Regions from separate parts of the Streptomyces sp. NPDC002446 genome, predicted to be linked through region 2. Evidence: riboswitches for the same ligand, from Rfam matches in the RefSeq annotation. Region 2 holds a riboswitch; each other region holds the start of a gene.
What was found. A riboswitch is a leader RNA that binds a small molecule or an ion and turns the genes downstream of it on or off. The one in region 2 is predicted to bind cobalamin.
Positions count from the first base shown of each region.

Region 1: another riboswitch for cobalamin. It lies ahead of ACWD6P_RS29220 (cobalamin biosynthesis protein); the one in region 2 lies ahead of ACWD6P_RS24850 (GHMP family kinase ATP-binding protein).
Region 3: another riboswitch for cobalamin. It lies ahead of ACWD6P_RS19080 (prenyltransferase/squalene oxidase repeat-containing protein); the one in region 2 lies ahead of ACWD6P_RS24850 (GHMP family kinase ATP-binding protein).

Region 1 covers NZ_JBSFYC010000066.1:32,637-39,338, forward strand. The annotation lists gene ACWD6P_RS29215 (cobyric acid synthase) at 1-478, opposite strand, end outside; gene ACWD6P_RS29220 (cobalamin biosynthesis protein) at 475-1,437, opposite strand; cobalamin riboswitch at 1,567-1,716, opposite strand; gene ACWD6P_RS29225 (hypothetical protein) at 1,921-2,361, shown strand; gene ACWD6P_RS29230 (caspase family protein) at 2,367-4,997, shown strand; gene ACWD6P_RS29235 (extracellular solute-binding protein) at 4,994-6,394, shown strand; gene ACWD6P_RS29240 (hypothetical protein) at 6,462-6,698, opposite strand.
Region 2 covers NZ_JBSFYC010000048.1:34,729-41,430, forward strand. The annotation lists gene aceA (isocitrate lyase) at 1-772, shown strand, start outside; gene aceB (malate synthase A) at 860-2,461, shown strand; gene ACWD6P_RS24835 (3-hydroxybutyryl-CoA dehydrogenase) at 2,458-3,318, shown strand; gene ACWD6P_RS24840 (hypothetical protein) at 3,522-4,142, shown strand; partial or broken gene ACWD6P_RS24845 (sigma-70 family RNA polymerase sigma factor) at 4,285-4,920, shown strand; cobalamin riboswitch at 5,022-5,244, shown strand; gene ACWD6P_RS24850 (GHMP family kinase ATP-binding protein) at 5,443-6,327, shown strand; gene ACWD6P_RS24855 (cysteine synthase family protein) at 6,324-6,702, shown strand, end outside.
Region 3 covers NZ_JBSFYC010000031.1:11,488-18,189, forward strand. The annotation lists gene ACWD6P_RS19070 (energy-coupling factor transporter transmembrane component T) at 1-66, opposite strand, end outside; gene ACWD6P_RS19075 (SCO2322 family protein) at 39-776, opposite strand; gene ACWD6P_RS19080 (prenyltransferase/squalene oxidase repeat-containing protein) at 821-2,128, opposite strand; cobalamin riboswitch at 2,296-2,443, opposite strand; gene ACWD6P_RS19085 (MBL fold metallo-hydrolase) at 2,533-3,648, opposite strand; gene ACWD6P_RS19090 (aldehyde dehydrogenase) at 3,996-5,483, shown strand; gene ACWD6P_RS19095 (ferredoxin) at 5,483-5,716, shown strand; partial or broken gene ACWD6P_RS19100 (FAD-dependent oxidoreductase) at 5,807-6,682, opposite strand.

The DNA.
Region 1 (6,702 bases), on a different contig from region 2:
CGATGTCGGTGCGCCGCAGATTGATCTCGGCGGGGCTGCCGGCGCCCTCGCAGATCACCGCGTCGTGCGTCCGCCGCAGCTCGGCCAGGCAGTCGGTGACGGTACCCAGCAACTGCTCCTGGCGCCCGGCGTGGTAGCCGCGGGCACTGAGCTCACCGACCGGCTTGCCCAGCAGCACCACCTGACTGCTGCGGTCGCCGCCCGGCTTGAGCAGGACGGGGTTCATCAGCGCGGTCGGCTCCATCCGCGCCGCGGCGGCCTGCATCGCCTGGGCCCGGCCGATCTCCGCGCCCTCGCGCGTGACGAACGAGTTCAGCGACATGTTCTGCGCCTTGAACGGCGCCACCTTGACGCCCTGCCGGACCAGCCAGCGGCAGATCCCCGCCGTCACCACGCTCTTGCCGGCGTCGGACGTCGTACCCGCCACCAGCAGACCACCGCCGACGCCCCCGCCGGACCCCGCCAACCGCCCGCTCACCGTTGCCTCCCGATCCCGCGCCGCAGCGCGCCCACCGCCAGCCGCCCCGCCACCGTCGTCGCCAGCGCCAGCACACTCACCCGGCGCGAGAGCCGCACCGCCCGCTCGATGTCGTCCACCGCGACCGGCCGTGCCCCGCCGTTGAGCACCGGGCGGTGCTCGACCCGCCCGCCGTACGCCAGCGTGCCGCCCAGCCGTACGCCCAGAGCACCCGCGAACGACGCCTCCACCGGGCCCGCGTTGGGGCTCGGGTGCGCACCGCCGTCCGCCCGCCAGGCCCGCAGCGCGCCGCGCCGGTCGGGACCGGCGAGCACGGTCAGTGCGGCGGTCAGCCGGGAGCCGGGCCAGCCGGCGAGGTCGTCGAGCCGGGCCGAGGCCCAGCCGAAGCGGCGGTGGCGCGGCGACTTGTGACCCACCATCGCGTCCAGGGTGTTGACGGCGCGGAACGCCACGAGACCGGGCACACCGCCCAACGCGCCCCACACCAGGGCGCCCACCACCGCGTCCGAGGTGTTCTCGGCGACCGACTCCACCACCGCGCGGGCCATCTGCCCGCCGTCCAGCGCCTGGGGATCGCGACCGCACAGATGCGGCAGCCGCTCCCGCGCCACGTCCAGATCCGCCGCCGCGAGCGCACCGCCGACGGCCCGTGCCTCGCGGCCCAGCGAGGTGCCGCCCAGCACGGCCCAGACCGTCGCCGCGGTCAGCGCGACCCGGGCGCCGCGGTGGCCTCCCACGGCGCGCTGGACCAGCGCGGCACCGGCGGCCGCACCGCCCGCGCACAGCACGGCGTGCGCCGCACCGTACCCGCGGTGGTCGCGCCACAGCCGGCGTTCCACGGCGCCCGCGGCCCGGCCGAACGCGGCCACCGGATGGCCGCGCCGCGGATCCGCCGCGATCAGATCGCCGAGGAAGCCGAGGACCGCGCCGCACGCATATCCCGCGTGTTCGCCGCGCATCGGGTCAGCCCGCCGTCAGGCCTCGAAGGGGCCCTGCGGCAGCGGGAAGTGGGGCTCTCGAACGGCGGCCGGGCATGGCGGTATGTCCTCACTCAGGGTCCGCGCCCTGGCTCGACGTGACGGCGACAAGAGTCTCCTGGCTCCCGGATCGGCGTGGCCTCCGGCCTTCCAGTCCTGTGTACGCGGTGCGGCGTACACGAGGCGGACCGTGGCCTTCGCTGGAGGAACGCTCCCCGGTGACAGTGGCGGGACCGCGCCGGATTCTCACCGGACTTCCTCATCTGTCGCCGATTGGCTCCGGCAGTCCACCACGCCCCGCGAATGCCCGTCAACTCACCCTTGACCTGCGACGCTGCCCCGTGGCAGGGGCTGTGGCACACGCCACAGGGTGGCAACGGCGTCACAGACGGTTGCCCCCGCACCTGATCCCACGTCACTATCGGGTGCACGGCGGCGAAGGGGCCGCCGGAAGGGGGCTGGGGGATGCCGGAGAGCGCCGGTCATCACGAGATCCGCATCAGGATCACGGGGACGAACAATCCGCAGCAGGACATCGACGACCTCCGCGCGTGGCTGGAGCGCGAACCCTGGCTGACCCGTCGGGAACACGCGTGGGAGCAGCGGCCGCGGCCCGCGCACGAGGCGGACGGCACGGACCCGGCCGCCGCACCCGGCCCGGCCGACATGGCCGTGGGCGTGGACGACCTGATCCTGGTGATCGTGGGTGCGGTCGCCGCCGAGGCCGCCAAGGGCCTCGGCATCGCCCTGCGGGAGTGGCTGCGGCGCCGCAAGGAGGAGCGGGCCGAGGGCGAGGTGCCCGCCGTCGACGTCGGCACGGGCGGCGAGCTGCACGCGGTCGGCGACACCGAACGCCCGGATCCCGGCAGCCCGGCGCATGAGGGCGGCAGCACCGGCGAGGGCTGACCCGGATGGTCGAATACGACGCGCGGGGAAAGATCAACCGCGCGGTGCTCATCGGTGTCCACGACTATGCGGCGCTGAGCGGTCTGCCGGCGGTGGAGGACAACGCCCCCGAGCTCCGGCGCGCGCTGACCGGCACCGATCTGTTCACCGCCGACGAGGTCACCGTCTGCCGCCCCGTGGAGCCGTGGGAGGTGGCGCAGGCGCTCAAGACCGCCGCCGACGAGGCGCGCGGTCTGCTGCTGGTGCACTTCTCCGGCCACGGCCGGGTCGGCAGCGACGGCGGCGATCTGCAGCTGATGGTCGGCGCCTCGGTGCCCCGGCAGAGCCACACCACCGTCTCCTGGCAGGACGCGGTGCTCTCCTGCCTGGACCACGCGCGGGCCGAGCGCATCGTGATCGTCCTGGAGTGCTGCTACGCCGGCAACGCCGACGGGGCCTTCCACTCCCTGCGCAAACCCGTGTCGCTGCTGATGGCCGCCCAGCCCAACCGCCGCATCTTCAGCGGCGAGGAGCCGGCCGGCGGCACCCTCTTCACCCGCGCCATGGTGCAGATCCTCGAACACGGCATCCCCGGCAGGCGTTTCGTCACCTTCGAGGACCTCCTGCGGGAGCTGCGCACCCGGCTCGCCGGCGAGCGGACCCCGATGGGCGACGTCTGGGAGCCCCGCTCCGCGAAGCAGAACACCGTCGACGACGTCATCCTGTCCTTCGCCACCCCCGAGGCCCGGCTGCCGACGCCGCCGCGGGTCCGGCTGCGCCGCTGGTTCAACCAGCACATCCGGCGCCGGCTGCGGCTCCTGCTCGCGCTGGGCACCGTCCTCGCACTCACCGCCGGCGTACTGGTCACCCTGAACGCGGTGCGCCCGCTGCCGGACTGCCCGCCGGCCCTCGAACTGCGGCTGCTCACCGCCCCGGAGGCCGAACCCGCCCTGCGCCAGGCCGCCTTCCGCTATGAGATGTCCGAGCTCAACACCCGCCCCCTGCAGGGCGAGAGCGATCTGCCCGGCGGCTGCCGGCGCGCCCAGATCACCGTCTACTCCGCCGCCAAGGACCAGGTCGACCAGGGCTTCGCCGCCGCCGACCGCTGGCAGGGCCAGGCCGGGGGCACCGGCCCGCCACCGCATGACTCCCCCGGCACCGACCCCCTCCACCGTCCGGGGCCGCAGCCCGATGTGTGGATCCCCGAATCCACCGCCGACTACGAACAGGCCCGCCGCGGCATGCCGTCGCACGGATCCCCGGCGGCCCTGCACAACACCGGCCCGGTGGCCTACAGTCCGCTGGTCGTCGGCATCCCGGCCGGCAAACGGCTGGACGACGTCGAACCCGTGGGCGCCTCCTGGCAGGAGCTGCTCACCGGCACCGACAGCGCGCACCGCGACCTCAGGCTGCTGCGCCCCAGTCCGGTGCTCTCCGGCACCGGGCTGCTGCACACCATCGGCCTCTACCTCGCCAACGACGGCTCGCACATCGACGCGTCCGGTGCCCCGGACCCGGCCCTCGCCGAGGGCGCCGAGCAGCGGCTCGCCGCCCCGGGCAGCCAGTACGCGGGCAGCACCGAGCTGCTGTGCTCGCTGCGCCCCGCCGCCGGCCGGGCCGCCCGCTCGGCGCCGCTGGTCTCCGAGAAGTCCCTCGCCGACTTCAACCTCGGCCATGCCCTCGGCAGTTGTCCCGCCCTGGCCGCCGCGCCGGCCCCCGGTGACCGCTACGCCGCCTACTACCCCCGGGGCGTCCCCGCCCTCGACCACCCGCTGATCCGGGTCGACTGGCAGGGCGCCGAGGACGCCACCCCCCGGCGGGCCGCCGCCGACCGCTTCGCCGGCTGGCTGCGCGCCCCGGACGGCGGCCGGCGCACGCTGACCGCACACGGCTACCGCGCGGTGCCGGGCAAGGACGGCGAGCAGCCCGCGCCCGCCGGGGACTCCCCGCTGCGCAGCAGCCGCGCCAACACCGACCTCGCCGCCCCCGTCATCCCCTTCACGGCCGGCGCCGACCAGGTCGCCCGGGTGCTGGACGGCTACGACAAGGCGCAGCGCTCCAGCCGGCTGCTGATCCTGATGGACACCTCCACCTCGATGGCCGACGGCGGCAGGCTCCCGGTCGCCCTCGGCGCGGCCGGCCGGGTCCTGGAGATGGTCGGCGACCGCCACACCTACGGCCTGTGGACCTTCCCGGACCGTGCGCACCCCGGCGATCCCGAAGCGGTGCGCCGGGCCGTACCGCTCGGCACCGCCGACGCCGCGCCCGGCAAGGCCGTGCTGGACCGGATCGCGAAACGGGGCACCGCCGAGCTCGTCGACCACGGCGCCGCGATGGAGGAGGCGCTGACCGCCGCCGTACGGGAGATGAAGAAGCCGGACGGCGGCAACCGGGCCATCGTGCTGATCCTGGACGAGGACGACGGCGGCCCGGGGCGCGCGGCGGGCGTGGAGCAGACCCTGGCCGCGCTGCTGAAGAAGAAGCCCGCGGTGCCGGTCCTGACGCTGGTGCTGGGCCGGGCCGGCTGCGACACCTTCACCCTCCAGGGGCTGGCCGGCACGTCCGGGGGGCAGTGTGTGCCCGGCGGTCCGCAGGCCCCCGATCTGCTGGCCGGGCTGGTCGCCTCCATCGGGACCGCGGGCAAGGAGGACCGTTGAGAACGCCGCGCGCCGCGCTGCCCGCCGCCCTGCTGTGCCTGACGCTGGCGGCGGCCGGCGCCTGTACGACGCAGCCCGGGCCCGGCCCCGAGAAGGGCCCGATCGTCTTCGCCACCGGCAGCGACCTGAGCACCACGGGCGTCCGCCAGGACCTCATCCGGGACTTCGAACGGCGCACCGGCCGCACGGTGCGGATCGTCAAGCTCCCCGACACCGCCGACGGCCAGCGCAGCCAGCTGCTGGCCGCGGGCCAGTCCGGCAACAGCGGCTACGACGTGCTCAACCTCGATGTGGCCTGGACCGCGGAGTTCGCCGAGGCGGGCGTCATCCGCCCCTGGGGCACGGCCCTGGACGGCGACTTCCTCGACAGCGTCGTCAAGACCGTCGAGCACGACGGCCGGATCTGGGGCGTTCCCTTCAACACCGACGCCGGCCTGCTCTACTACCGCAAGGACATCCTCCAGGACTACGGCTATGACCAGCCGCCGTCCAACTGGGGCGAGCTGAAGAACGTGGCCGCCCAGGTGGCGGCCGCCTACAACCGCCGCCTCGCCCGCGACGGCAAGGACACCGCGGACCGGAAGATGTACGGCATGGTCGCCCAGCTGCGGCCCTACGAGGGGCTGACGGTCAACACCCTGGAGTCCGCCTGGGCCAACGGCGGCGACCCGGACGCCACCAGCTTCACCAAGGGCGAGCAGGTCGGCGCGCTCCAGCAGGGCGTCGCCGACGTCAAGGACCGGCTCGACTCGATCATGCCGCACGAGGCCACGGCGATGGACGAGACCGACAGCCGCCGCTGGTTCGCCGACGGCCGCGCCCTGTTCATGCGCAACTGGCCGGTGGAGTACGCCTCGGTCGCCGAGAAGCTCATCCCCGGCAAGCAGTTCGCGGTGGCCGAGCTGCCGGCCCGCCCCACCGACGGCAGGCGGATGTCCGTCCTGGGCGGGCAGAATCTGGCGATCTCCGCGGGCAGCCGGCGGCCGGCCGGGGCACGGGCCCTGATCGAGGCGCTGACCGGTCCGGGCGGCGAGCGCTGCCTGCTGGAGCGCGGATTCGCGGCGACCCGCGACTCGGCGTACCGGGAGGCGGCGAAGGCGCCCGGCTGCCCGCTGCCGCCCGAGCGCGGTGAGCACGGCACCACGGGGCAGCGGGCGCCGTGGCCCGGCCGGCAGCCGCCGTACACCCGGACGCTGTACGCGGCGCTGCGGGCCGCCCAGCCCCGCCCGCGCAGCGCCCACTACCAGACCTTCAGCAAGGTCGTACAGCTGCGGGTGTCGGAGTACCTGGGCAGCCGCGGCGGTACGGCCATCGCCGACGCGCTGGCCCGCGAGGCCGACGAGGCGCTCAGCGGGCGGGGCGAAGCACGCACGAGGCGCCCGGAGGAGGGCGGCTGATGCCGCGCTCCGCCGGACGCCTCGTGACCGTCCGTGCCGCCGTTGCCGGCCGCCGTCGCCCGCTGTGTCAGCCGGCGACGATCAGGTAGATGCCGTACGCCACGGCCGCCGCGCACAGGGCGAAGGCGGCCATCGCGCCGGCCCGCGCGCCCGTACCGGGGCCGGCGGCCACCGCGGCCTCGCCCTCCGGGCCCGCCTTGCGGGCCGTACCGACGATGCCGACGGTGAACAGGCCCACGATCCCGACCGTCACCACGAGGCTGACGCCGAAGACCTGGCCGAGAGCTGCCCAGTCGATGCTCATGCAG
Region 2 (6,702 bases):
CGCCGCCGGCGCGGCCGGCATCCACTACGAGGACCAGCTGGCGTCGGAGAAGAAGTGCGGCCACCTGGGCGGCAAGGTGCTGGTGCCCACCGCGCAGCACATCCGCACCCTCAACGCCGCCCGGCTCGCCGCCGATATCGCCGATGTGCCCACCGTCATCGTGGCGCGTACGGACGCACTGGCCGCCAGCCTCCTCACCAGTGACGTGGACGAGCGCGACGCGCGCTTCTGCACCGGTGAGCGGACGGCCGAGGGCTTCTACCGCGTCGAGAACGGCATGGCTCCGGTCATCGCCCGCGGGCTGGCCTACGCCCCGTACGCCGATCTGATCTGGGTGGAGACCGGCACGCCCGATCTCGCTCAGGCCCGGGAGTTCGCCGAGGCGATCCACGCCGAGCACCCGGACCAGATGCTCGCCTACAACTGCTCGCCGTCCTTCAACTGGAAGGCCGCGCTGGACGACGACCAGATCGCCAAGTTCCAGCGCGAACTGGCCGCGATGGGCTACCGCTTCCAGTTCATCACGCTGGCCGGTTTCCACTCCCTCAACCACGCGATGTTCGACCTGGCGCGCGGCTACGCCGAGTCCGGCATGACGGCGTATGTCGACCTCCAGGAGCGGGAGTTCGCCGCCCAGCAGCACGGCTTCACCGCCGTCAAGCACCAGCGCGAGGTCGGCACCGGCTACTTCGACCAGGTCTCCACCGCCCTCAACCCGGCCTCCTCGACCACCGCGCTCACCGGCTCCACCGAGGAAGAGCAGTTCCACTAGGCCCCCACCGCCCCGCAGACAGGTGGGGGCCGGCCGGCTCCGCTTCGCTCCCGGCCCCCACCGCTCCTCCCCTGTCAGGAGACCCGCATGTCCACCACCGCACTGACGCATCGCGTCCAGGTCGTCGCGGCTGTTCGAGGCGAACGCGACCAGGAGATCCTCACGCCGGAGGCCCTGGACTTCGTCGGCCGTCTCGTCACCGCCTTCGCCGATCGCCGCCTGGAACTCCTCACGGAGCGCCGACGCCAAGTCGCCCGGCTCACCTCCGGCTCCCCGCTCGACTTCGCCATCGCCACCGCCGGCATCCGCGCGGACGCGTCCTGGCGGGTCGCACCGCCAGCGCCCGGACTGACCGACCGCCGTGTGGAGATCACCGGTCCGCCGGAGCGCCGGATGACCGTCAACGCCCTCAACTCGGGTGCGCAGGTGTGGATGGCCGATTTCGAGGACGCGACCTCGCCCACCTGGGACAACATCGTCCAGGGCCAGCGCAGTCTGCGCGACGCCGTCGCCCGCAGGATCGACTTCACCACGCCCGACGGCAAGGAGTACCGGCTCGGCGAGCGACACCGGCTCGCGACCATCGTCGTCCGGCCGCGCGGCTGGCACCTCACGGAGGACCACCTGCTGGTCGACGGCCGGCCCGCCCCCGCCTCCCTCGTCGACTTCGGGCTGTACTTCTTCCACTGCGCGCAGCGGCAGATCGACGCCGGGTACGGGCCGTACTTCTACCTGCCCAAGCTGGAGAACCGGTACGAGGCGCGCCTGTGGAACGACGTCTTCGTGCTGGCCCAGGAGCTGCTCGGCATACCGCGCGGCACCGTCCGCGCCACCGTGCTCATCGAGACGATCACCGCCGCCTTCGAGATGGAGGAGATCCTCTACGAACTGCGCGAGCACAGCTCCGGGCTGAACGCCGGACGGTGGGACTACCTCTTCAGCCTGATCAAGACGTTCGGCCACCGGACCGACTTCCTGCTGCCGGACCGCGCCCAGCTCACGATGACCGCCGCATTCATGCGCGCCTACACCGAACTGCTCGTGCGTACCTGCCACAAGCGCGGCGCCCACGCGATCGGCGGTATGGCCGCCCACGTCCCGAGCCGGGACACACAGGCGAACGAGGCGGCCCTGGCGAAGGTGCGCCTCGACAAGGAGCGCGAGGCCGAGGACGGCTTCGACGGCTCCTGGGTGGCCCACCCGGGCCTGGTCCCCGTGTGCCGCGACGTCTTCGACGGTGTCCTCGGCGACCGACCGCACCAGATCGAACGCACCCGTGACGATGTGGAAGTGACCGCGGCCGACCTGCTGTCGATACGCCGCATCAGCGCACCGCCCGCCCAGGAGGGCATCCGCACCAACATCGCCATCGCGCTGCGCTACGTCGCGGCCTGGCTGCGCGGCACCGGAGCCATCGCCCTGTACGGCCTGATGGAGGACGCCGCCACCGCCGAGGTCGCCCGCGCACAGATCTGGCAGTGGCTGCGGCACGGTGTCGTCGACCGGGAGACGGTGCTGCGGCTTCTCGACGACGAGACGAACGCCCTGGCCGAGGCGGATCCGGCGGCGCTCGCGGCCGAGGCCCGGGACGTCTTCGCACGCACCGCCCTCGGCCGTGAGCTGCCTGCCTTCTTCACCGCCGACGCCTACTCGCGTCACCTCGTCCAGCGCGGAACGGAGCGGTCATGAGCACGGCCATCCGGCGCGTGGGCGTCATCGGCGGCGGCCAGATGGGCGCCGGCATCGCGGAGGTGTGCGCCCGCGCCGGACTCGACACGCTCGTGTGCGAGGTGGACGGAGCGGCCGCCCGCGCCGCCCGCGAGCGGATCACCCGCTCCCTCGAACGGGCCGTCGAGCGGGGCAGGACCGACCGCACGGCCGCCGAGGAAGCCGCCGGCAGACTCGCCTACAGCGGCGGCCTCGACGACTGCGCCGACCGTCAGCTCGTCATCGAAGCCGCGACCGAGAACGCCGACGCGAAGACCGGCATCTTCACCGCTCTCGACAAGATCGTCGAGGACCAGGGGGCCATCCTCGCCACCAACACGTCCTCCCTGCCCATCATGCGCCTCGGCATGGCCACCGGCCGCGCCGACCGGGTCCTGGGCCTGCACTTCTTCAACCCCGTTCCCGTCATGCCGCTGGTCGAGATCGTCACCTCCCTGCACACCGCCGCCGACGCGGCCGCCGAAGCGGCGGCGTTCGCCCACGTCACGCTCGGCAAGACCGCGATCCGCTCCCAGGACCGCGCCGGGTTCGTCGTCAACGCCCTGCTCGTCCCCTACCTGCTGTCGGCGATCCGGATGGCGGAGTCGGGTTTCGCCACCCCCTCCGACATCGACACCGGCATGCGACTCGGCTGCGCCCACCCCATGGGCCCGCTCCGCCTCGCCGACCTGATCGGCCTGGACACCGTCACCGCCATCGCCGACTCCCTCTACGACGAGTACAAGGAGCCGCTCTACGCCCCTCCCCCACTACTCCAGCGGATGGTCGAGGCGGGGCGGCTGGGGCGGAAGTCGGGGGCGGGGTTCTACTCGTACTGACGAGTGCGGCGATGCCGCCAAGTGGCCCGGAGGGCGCGCCTCGCACGTGCCCTCCCGCCGCTCGTCCCGGAATTCCCCTTGGCGACTATGGCGTGCGTCACATGTGAGGGGTTGAGTCCGGCTCCGGCGCGTTACGTACCCACGTCTGACGACCACGAGAAGGACGCAGATCACGAGAGGGACGCACAGTTGACGAGCCTGTCATGACTCCGGGCCGAGGGTGCCGTGCAGTACGGGCTGCGATCTTCGCGGCCGCCTGCGTGCTGCTCGCGGCCCTCGGCCATCACCTCATGTCGGGAACGGCCGTCCCCTGGTGGGCCATGGCCGCCGCATTCGCCGCGACAGCCGCAGCCGCCTGGGTCCTCGCCGCCCGGGAGCGCGGCGTCCTCGTCGTCACCTCGGCGGCCGTCGCGGCACAGGCGGCGCTGCATTACGGCTTCTCGCTGGCCCAGGCACCACCCGGTGCGGCGGAGACGGCCATGCCCGTCCCGCCGGACCAGGCGCACCACGTCATCCACACCCTCGCGCACGCGAGCCACGGCACAGGTGGCATGCCTCCGTTCGGGATGCCGGCCGCCCACCTCCTGGCCGCGCTGCTGTGCGGCCTCTGGCTCGCCCACGGAGAGCAGGCCGCCTTCCGCATCCTGCGGGCCGTCGCCGGCCGGCTGGTCGCGCCGCTGCGTCTGCTGGCCCGCCTCGCCGTTCCGCCGCACCGGCCACGCATCCGCGTCCGCCGTGCCCGCCAGGTCCGCGTCCCGCGTCGGCTTCTGCTCGTGTACGCGCTCACCCTGCGGGGTCCGCCATCGGGGATCGCTGCCGTCTGACGGCTGTTCCCCGATCGCGCGCCGGCTTCTGCCGCGCGCTTCGGGCATCGGTCGCCCGTGTTCGGGCGGCCGTACCCCTCCCCCGGCACCGCCCCGGAGCGGCGCCGGATCCGGATGTCGGATCCCAGAAGGACACCACGCGATGCCCCCTGCCCTGCCCCCACGCCCCACGACCGTCCACCGGCAGCGCTCACGCCGCTCACACGATGCCGATGAACCAGTGACCCAGCTGGCGCTCGCGGCCCGCGACGGATCCCCCGACGCCGTCGATCGCTTCGTACGCGCCCTGCACCGCGACGTCTGGCGCTATGTGGCCCACCTCAGCGCCGACCCCCAGGCCGCCGACGACCTCACCCAGGAGACCTTTCTGCGCGCGCTCGGGAGCCTCCAGCACTTCAAAGGCCTTTCCTCCGCGCGCACTTGGCTGCTTTCGATTGCCCGACGCACCGTTGCGGACAGCCTCCGTCGCGCTGCCGCGCGCCCGCAGGTGTCGGGCCGAGAGGACTGGCAGTCCGCCGCCGAAGGCATCCAACCCCGCCACCTGCCCGGCTTCGAGGACGGCATAGCGCTCGCCGAACTCCTGGCCGCGATTCCGGCTGTACGCCGCGAAGCCTTCGTACTCACCCAACTCCTGGGCCTGCCCTATGCCGAAGCGGCCGCAGTCATCAACTGCCCCATCGGAACCGTCCGTTCGCGGGTGGCCCGCGCCCGGTCCACGCTGATCGAACTGCTGAGGGACGCCGAGACGCCCACCGCTCCGGACCAGAGCCTCAGCGCCCCTCGTCATCGCCACCGCACAGCCCCAAACCTCACACCGCGTCACCCGCAACAACAAGACAACGCCCGAGGCCACTCTGTTGCGGTGGGGGCGGGCGCCTCTACTCTGATGCGCGCAGTCGGTTCGCGCCCCGGGTCCGGTGGTGCGTCGTAAGAGGGAACCCGGTGGAAATCCGGGACTGTCCCGCAGCGGTGAGTGGGAACGAACGCCGTCAACGGCACTGGCCCCGTCCGGGGTCCGGGAAGCGACGGTCATTAGGTGTCGCCGGGAGGACCGGCCGATGCGCCCACGAGTCCGAAGACCTGCCACTGCGCGCGCGTGGGAAAGCACGCGGTGTTCACGGTGACCTCGAGGGCTGGGTCGGCGGTGCGGGCGGACGAAGGCGCGTACGGCGCGGCCGCCCTCTCACTCACCGGCCGTTCCTCGGGGCCGGGCGACGAGGGAGGACGTGTTCGTGACCGAGGCACACCGCGTCTGGGGCGGCCGCCGGTCCGCCCGGCCAGGGCCGTCGTACGGTGGCCGATGCTGAAGCCGGCCGGAAGGACCCCGGCACCGACCGCTTCGGGCGTCTGCCAAGGCACTCTGGGTGAGCTCTACCAAGGGCCGCTGTGGTCCGGCGCCGAGCCGGACATCGCCCTCGTGTCCTTTCCCGTGGACCGCCACTCCTGGGTGTACTTCACGCACGGCACCGAGCCACGGAATCCGCTGCCTCTCGGTAGGAAGGCGACGACGGCCGCGCACCTCTTCCTGCGGCACTTCGGGCTGACGCTGCCACCGGGGCGCTGGAGCACCCACTCGGACCTGCGGGTCGGGGTGGGCATGGCGAGTTCGACGGCGGACGTCGTGGCGACGCTGCGCTGTCTGTTCCGCGTCTTCTCCCTGCCGTACGACGCTGACGTCGTCACCGGCATTCTGTCGGCGATAGAGCGCGCCGACAGTGTCTTCCTCGACGAGTTCGCGCTCTACCTCAGCGGCCGGCACCGTGTCGTACGGGCCCTGGGCACCGGTATCGGCTTCCACACCGCCTTCGTCACGGAGCCGGGCACGGTGGACACCGCCGCGGTCACCCCGCTGCTGCTGCACCACTACCGGCGGCATGCCGCGGAGTACGAGCGGTGCCTGACCGACCTCCTCAAGGGCTTCGCCTCCGGTGACCCGGCGGCGGTGGCCCGGGCGGCGACCTTCAGCGCCGTGCTGTCCCAGGAGGTGCTGCCCAAGCACGCCTTCGAAGCCGTACTGGCTCACCGTGAGGAGTTCGGGGCGGACGGAGTCTTCGTCGCCCACACCGGCTCCCTCATCGGCTACCTCTTCTCCCGCCGGCCTGCGCCGTGTGTGAAGGACGAACTGTCCGCCCTCTTCCACTCGCTCGGCCACCAGTGCTCTTTCGCCCAAGGAGGCTACGGGTGATACACGCCCACATCGCCGACGCCCTGAAACTACCCGCCCTCGTCCGGCTGACGGACGGCATGGTCCTGCTCCGGTTCGAGTCGATGAAGATCTACTCGGCGCTCGCCGCCGTCCGGCATCTGCTGGACCGGGGCACGATCCGTCCCGGACAGACCCTGATCGACAGTTCCAGCGGCATCTACGCCTATGCCCTGGCGCTGGCCTGCCACCGTTACGACCTGCGGTGTCACATCGTGGCCTCCACCACGGTGGACGCCACGACGCTGGCCCAGCTGGAGATCTTCGGCGCCACGGTCGAGCAGGTCGAACCCTCGCAGAACCTCCGACTCGACCAGGAGTTACGGGTGCACAGGGTGCGGGAGATCCTCGCCGAGC
Region 3 (6,702 bases), on a different contig from region 2:
GGCGTGCAGCGCGGTGGTACGGGTCGCCTGCGGGGCGCTCATCCGCGCCGGCGGCGGGCCTGCCATACGGCCGCCGCGCCCAGTACGACGACGGCGCCGCCACCGACGAGCAGCCCGGCGGACGGCCCGCCGTCACCGGAGCCCGCGCTGCCCCCGTCGGCACCCCGCTCGCCGTTCCCTGCCGCGCCCGAAGCCGACGAGCCGGCGGAACCGGCGCCCTTCGACGCGTCCGCCCCCTTCGACCCGTCCTGCTCGCCCGACCCCTCCGAGCCGCTGAGCTGGTCCGCGCACCCCGACTTCGGGTATCCGGCGATGGCGCACAGCAGCGCGTTGGAGTCATAGCGCAGCGGCCGGGCGACCGCGGCCAGCGCCTCGCCCGCCGAGGCGTCCTCGGACACCTGGGCGCACTCCGTGCGGGCCTTCGGCGGCCGATCGCCGCGGGGCGCTTCGGCGGCGGTGCCGAAGTCGATGACGATGCCGATCCGCTTGCGGCCCTCCTTGGCGGGCGTATCGCGGCAGATCGCGTCGAAGTCGGCGGCCGCGCGCGGCTTGCCGGCCGCGGCGGAGTCGGCGCTGACGGTGAAGCGGAACCCCTCGACCGCGCCGTCCGCGGGCCGCGCGGTGCCCGGCCCCTGGGTGGCGTACGCCCAGGAGCCGCCGCTCTTGCCGTCCCAGAAGGACCAGTAGCGGTACTCCTGCGCCTGGGCCGGCCCGGCGGTCAGCCCGGTGACCGTGCCGGCCAGCAGCAGCGTGCCGGCGACCCTGCCCCACCGCATGAGTCGGCTACGCCGCATCAGCCGAATCCGCCGCATGCGCCCCATCAGAGCTCGTTCTTCTTCTTACGGCCGCTCAGCAGGAAGCCGATGCCGGCGCCGACGGCCAGCCCGACGCCGATGACCCACCACACGCTGATGCCGCCGTCGGTCTCCTCGGCGTCCTTGGTGTGCTCCGCCGACGGCTTCGCGGTACCGGCCGGCTTGGGCCCCGTCTTGTTCAGCGCGGCCACCAGGTCGGTGCCCCCGAAGGAGCGCGGGTCGGTGCCGGTGGCGTGCGCGGCGAGCACCAGCTGGGCGTAGGCGGCGGGGCCGCTCTGCTCGGCCCAGTCCGCCGCGTTCTTCTCCAGCCACTGCAGCGGCTTGTGGGCCGCGGCGCCGTGCGCCCCGGCCGCCAGCGCCACCACGGCATCGGCGGTGTTTCCGACATCGGGCTGCTTCTCCTGGCCCGGCATCGCGGAGAGCAGATGCTGCCCGTTCGCCTCCAGCTGGGCGACGAGGTAGGCGGCGCCGCCGTCCGCGGCCTGCTGCGGCTCGGCGGCCTTCGGCTGCTTGCTGTCCTTGCAGGTCAGCGGCTTGACGGGGGTGTCCGCACCCTTGTCGGCCGGCGCCACGACAAAGCCCTTGCCCAGTGCGCCGGTCACGGCGGCCGCGGTGGCGTCCGCGTTCGGCGCCGCGCCCTTGAGCTGGAAGGTGAACGCACCGCGCTCGCCCTCCTTCGGGGCGCAGCCCAGCTGGAAGGTGAGCAGCGCCTCGTAGGGGGTCTTGCCGCCCTTCTTCGAGGTGACCGACTCCGGCTTCTCACCGGCCGCCGTGAGCGCGCCGATGACGACGGAGGTGGAGTTGGCGTCGCTGGCCGAGCCGGCCATCGAGCTCCAGCCACCGTCCTCGTTCTGCACCGACTTCAGCCAGCTCACGGCCTTCTTGACGGTCTCGCCGTGCCCGCCGAGCGCGGCCAGCGCCTGTACGGCGGCGGCCGTCTGGTTGGTGTCCCGCATCGCCTTGGCATCGCAGGGCTTGGCCGGCTCGGCGCGGAAGGCGGTGAACGAGCCGTCCGCACACTGCTGGCCGACCAGCCAGTCCACGGCCGAGGCCGCCGGCCGTACACCGACCGTGTCCTGCGCCAGCAGCGCGAGCGACTGCCGCCACACACCGTCGTACTGCGGGTCCTTGGTGCCGTAGAGCCCGTCGGGCAGCTTCTTGGGGGACGCCGACGGGCCGGCCGCGGGGGTCGCGAACGCGGCCGGGGCCGCGGCCGCGCCCAGCACCGCCGCGGCCGCCAGCGCCATGGCGGCGCGGCGCGCCACCAAGGCGACGGAGTGCGTCGAAGGGGCCTGGGGAGCCATGGGGGCCATCGGGTCGGTGCCTCTCGGGTCGGGTCGCGGCGGTGGTACGCAGCCGCGCTCGGCCGACCGCCGGACGCCGATCCTGCGATCGGGCGCGGTGGCACCGGGCTCAGCTCCGTATACCTCGACGGTGCCGCGCACCGGCCGTCCGCAGCGGCGGCGGTTCCGGTGGCGGGAGCCTTGGTCGTGCCCCACCGGGTGCTCCGGCTCGTACGGCCGTCGGCGTGCTGCCTGGACGGCCGTCCTCACGGTTGCGGGTCAGCGCCGGATTTCCACCGGCTTCCCCCGATCGGGTACGGATGAAGTTGTCCCGGACACCTTAACCGGCGCCCGGCCCGGGCTCGCCCGCGCGTACGGACGGGGGAGGCGGCAGGCGCCCTGCGCGGCCCGTGTGCCGCGCGCCCCCCGGCGCGTCACACCGCCTGGTAGGCCGCCGGGTCGGAGCCCGGTACCCGCTCCGCAACCCCCCGCTTCACCAGGTGGCGCAGATGCGCCTCGGCCTCCGAGAGGGCGATGTTCCGGGAGGCGTAGGGGATCCGTTCCCAGGGGCGGTTCCACTCCATGGCCACGGCGAGCTGCCAGGGGGTGAGCGGTTCGCGGAGCAGTGCTCTCAGTCCGGAGAGCCGCTCTTCGTGGTGAGCGATGAGCTCGCGTACGCGTGCGCCCGCGTCGCTGAAGGCGTGCTGGTGGGCGGGGAGCACCTCGGCGGGGGCGAGCCGGCCGATGCGTTCGAGGGAGGCGAGGTAGTCGCCCAGGGGGTCGGTCTCCGTGGCGTCGTCCGGGTCCTCGTACAGGCCGATGTGCGGGGTGATGCCGGGCAGGAGGTGGTCGCCGGAGAAGAGCCGCCCGAAGCCGCGAGCCCGCCCGCCCGGCCGCCCCTCCTCCGCCGGACGGTTCTCGCCCGCCGGCCGCTCCTCCTCCGCCGGACGGCGACCCGCTCCCGGATGCCTCTCCTCCAGGTGGAGGCACACATGCCCCGGCGTGTGCCCCGGCGTCCAGATGGCGCGCAGCCGGCGCCCCGGCAGGTCGATCAGCTCACCGGGGTCGATCCCACGGTCCGGCAGCGCGGCCCGTTGGCCGGGCACTCCGCGGCCGCCCCCGTTGGCGCGCGCCTCCCGGAGCGGCGCCAGATGGTCCTCCGGTGCGCCCGCCGCCGTCAGCTTGGCGATCAGATAGTCGAGCCACTGGCCCCGCTCGGCCTCGCGGGTGCGCCGGACCACGGCGGTGTCCGCCGCGTGCATCGCGACCCAGGCGCCGGAGGCCTCCCGAACCGCGGCGGAGAGGCCGTGGTGGTCGGGGTGATGGTGGGTGATCACGACGCCGTGGAGGTCGGTGACGGCGAAGCCGCAGGCGGCGACCCCGGCGACCAGGGTGTCCCAGGAGTCCGGGTCGTCCCAGCCGGTGTCGATGAGCACCGGTCCGCGGTCGGTCTCCAGGAGGTGGACGAGGGTGTGGCCGAGCGGGTTGTCCGGGATGGGGACGGCGATGCTCCACACTCCGCCCCGGTGGTCGGTCACCTGCGTGGTCATCCCGGTCCCCTCTCGGTGCGGCCAACACCCGGCGCCTCTCGGCGCGGCAGACCCGGCGCCTCCCGCCTCCCCTCACTATAACTAGAACTCGTTTCAAAGAGCCCTGAAGTCGCCTGCGCCGAACCGTTGTTGGGATTCCGTCCGCGCCGTGGACTCCTCCAGGTGGAACTGGTATCAGTTCCTGATGCGATGGCTCACCTGACGCAGCATCAGCACGCCGCGGCACCGGCACCCCGCACCCGCACCCGCACCGGCACCCCGCACCAGTACTCGGCATCAGAACCCCGCGTCAGGCGTCAGCGCGTACGTACCTCGGACAGGCGGCCCACCCGCAGGAGGCGGCAGCGATGAGCGACCTCGTCGAGCACGGAAAGCTCTACATAGGCGGAGAGTTGGTCGATCCGGCCGGCCGGGACACGATCGAGGTCATCTCGCCGCACACCGAACGGGTCATCGGCCGGGTCCCGCGCGCCTCGCGGGCCGATGTGGACCGCGCGGTGGCCGCGGCCCGTACGTCCTTCGAGTCCGGCGTGTGGGCGAACGCCCCGCTGGCGGACCGGATCGCGGTGGTGACCCGTATCAAGGACGCCTTCGCCGCGCGCAGCGAGGAGATCGCCCGGGTCATCAGCTCCGAGAACGGCACCCCCTACACCTCGGGCGTCATGGTGCAGTCGCTGGCCTCGGTGCTGGCGTGGGACGCGGCGCTGACCGTGGCCCGCGGTCTCGGAGCGGCCGGGGGCCGTCCCGCGGAAGACGGCAGCCCCTTCGAGGAGCGGCGGGCCGGTGTGCTGGGGCCGATCCTCGTACGGCGGGAGCCGGTCGGGGTGGTCGCGGCCGTGGTGCCGTGGAACGTCCCGCAGTTCACCGCCGCCGCCAAGCTCGCGCCGGCCCTGCTGGCGGGCTGCTCGGCGGTGCTGAAGGTGTCGCCGGAGACGCCCCTGGACGCGTATCTCCTCGCCGAGATCGCGACCGAGGCCGGGCTGCCGGAGGGTGTGCTGTCGATCCTGCCGGCGGACCGCGAGGTCAGTGAGTACCTGGTCGGGCACCCGGGCGTGGACAAGGTGTCGTTCACCGGCTCCGTGGCGGCGGGCAGGCGCGTCATGGAGGTCGCGGCCCGCAACCTCAGCCGCGTCACCCTGGAGCTGGGCGGCAAGTCCGCGGCGGTGATCCTGCCGGACGCGGATCTGGACGCGGCGGTGGCCGGCATCGTGCCGTTCGCCTGGATGATCAACGGTCAGGCCTGTGTGGCCCAGACCCGGATCCTCGCACCGCGCAGCCACTACGACGAGATCGCCGAACGGTTCACCGCGGCGGCGTCCTCGCTCACCGTCGGCGACCCGCTGGATCCGGCCACCGAAGTGGGCCCGCTGGTCGCCCGCCGCCAGCAGCAGCGCTCGCTGGACTACATCGCGCTCGGCCAGCAGGAAGGCGCCAAGGTCCTCACCGGCGGCGGCCGGCCCAGGGACCGGGCCACGGGCTGGTATGTCGAGCCGACCCTCTTCGGCGAGGTCGCCAACTCCATGCGGATCGCCCGCGAGGAGATCTTCGGCCCGGTCATCTGTCTGCTCCCGTACGACGACGAGGAGCAGGCGGTACGGATCGCCAACGACTCCGACTACGGGCTCTCCGGCTCGGTGTGGACGGCGGACGTCGACCACGGCGTCGACATCGCACGGCGGGTGCGCACCGGTACGTACTCGGTGAACACCTTCAGCATCGACATGCTCGGCCCGTTCGGCGGCTACAAGAACTCCGGCATCGGGCGGGAGTTCGGCCCCGAGGGCTTCGGTGAATACCTGGAGCACAAGATGATCCATCTGCCGGCGGGTGCCTGATGGCGGACCGCTGGCGGGTGGAGGTGGACCGGAGCGTGTGCATCGGCTCGGGAATGTGCGTCGGCGCGGCACCGGACGGCTTCCGGCTGGACACTGCCCGCCAGTCGCACCCCGTGGCGCCGGAGACGGACGCCGCCGAGGGCGTCCTGGCGGCGGCCGAGGGCTGCCCCGTGGAGGCGATCATTGTGACCGTCGCCGGCAGCGGTGAGGTGGTCTTCCCGCCGGAGGAGTGAGCGGTTCGGAGGCGGCGGGGCGGGGCCGGGGCACCGTAGGGGTCGGGGCCCGTAGGGGGGCGGGGGTGCCGCCCGCCCGCCGGTCGAGGCTTACGCCGCCTGTTGCCCCTGCTCGGTGATCATCTTGAGCATGGCCTGGGCTGTGTTGTTCTCGGAGTTGATCCCGTGAACTTCGGTGCCTTCAAAAGTGACGGCCTCGGCGCTGCGGGCGAACATGGATCGTTCGTACGCGGTGAGCGCGGCCTCGATGTCGTCGGGATGCGCGGCGAGGGCCTTGCCGAGTTCGGCGCCGTCGAGCATGGCCAGGTTGGCGCCTTCGCCGTTCGGGGCTGCGGGGTGGGCGGCGTCACCGAGCAGGGTCACCCCCGGCACCCGGTCCCACCGGTGCTCGGCCGGCAAGGCGTAGTGGGGGCGCAGAACAGGCGTGATGTCGGCGTCCGTGATCAGCGCGGTGAGCTCCGGCGCCCAGCCGTCGAACTCCTGCCGAATCCGCGCGGCCGCGGCGGAGGCATCGGTGAAGTCGATGGCGGCGAACCAGTCCTGCGGCCGGGCCAATGCCACGTAGGCGTGCAGGGTGTCGCGGCTTTCCCGGTGAGCGAAGATCTCCTTGCCGGGCGAGGGCGCGATCATCGCCCCGCCGCCAACCACCTTCGCGGTGCCGGTGTGCCGGGTGTCGGCGTCGAACAGGTAGGTCTCGACGAACGACGTGCCGACGTACTCGGGTGTGGCGTCGGAAAGCAGCGGCCGGACCCGCGACCACGCGCCGTCCGCGCCGACCAGCAGGCCGGTGACGACGGTGCCGCCGTCGGCGAACGTCACCTCATGACGGCCCTCGCCGAGGGCACGGGTGCCGCTGACCTTGTGCCCCCACCGGACGGTGTCGGCCGGGAGCGAGTCGAGCAGGATCTGCCGCAGCTCCCCGCGCTGCACCTCGGGGCGTCCGCCCGTGCCGTCGTCGGCCATCTCTGGAAAGGTGCCAGGCCCCG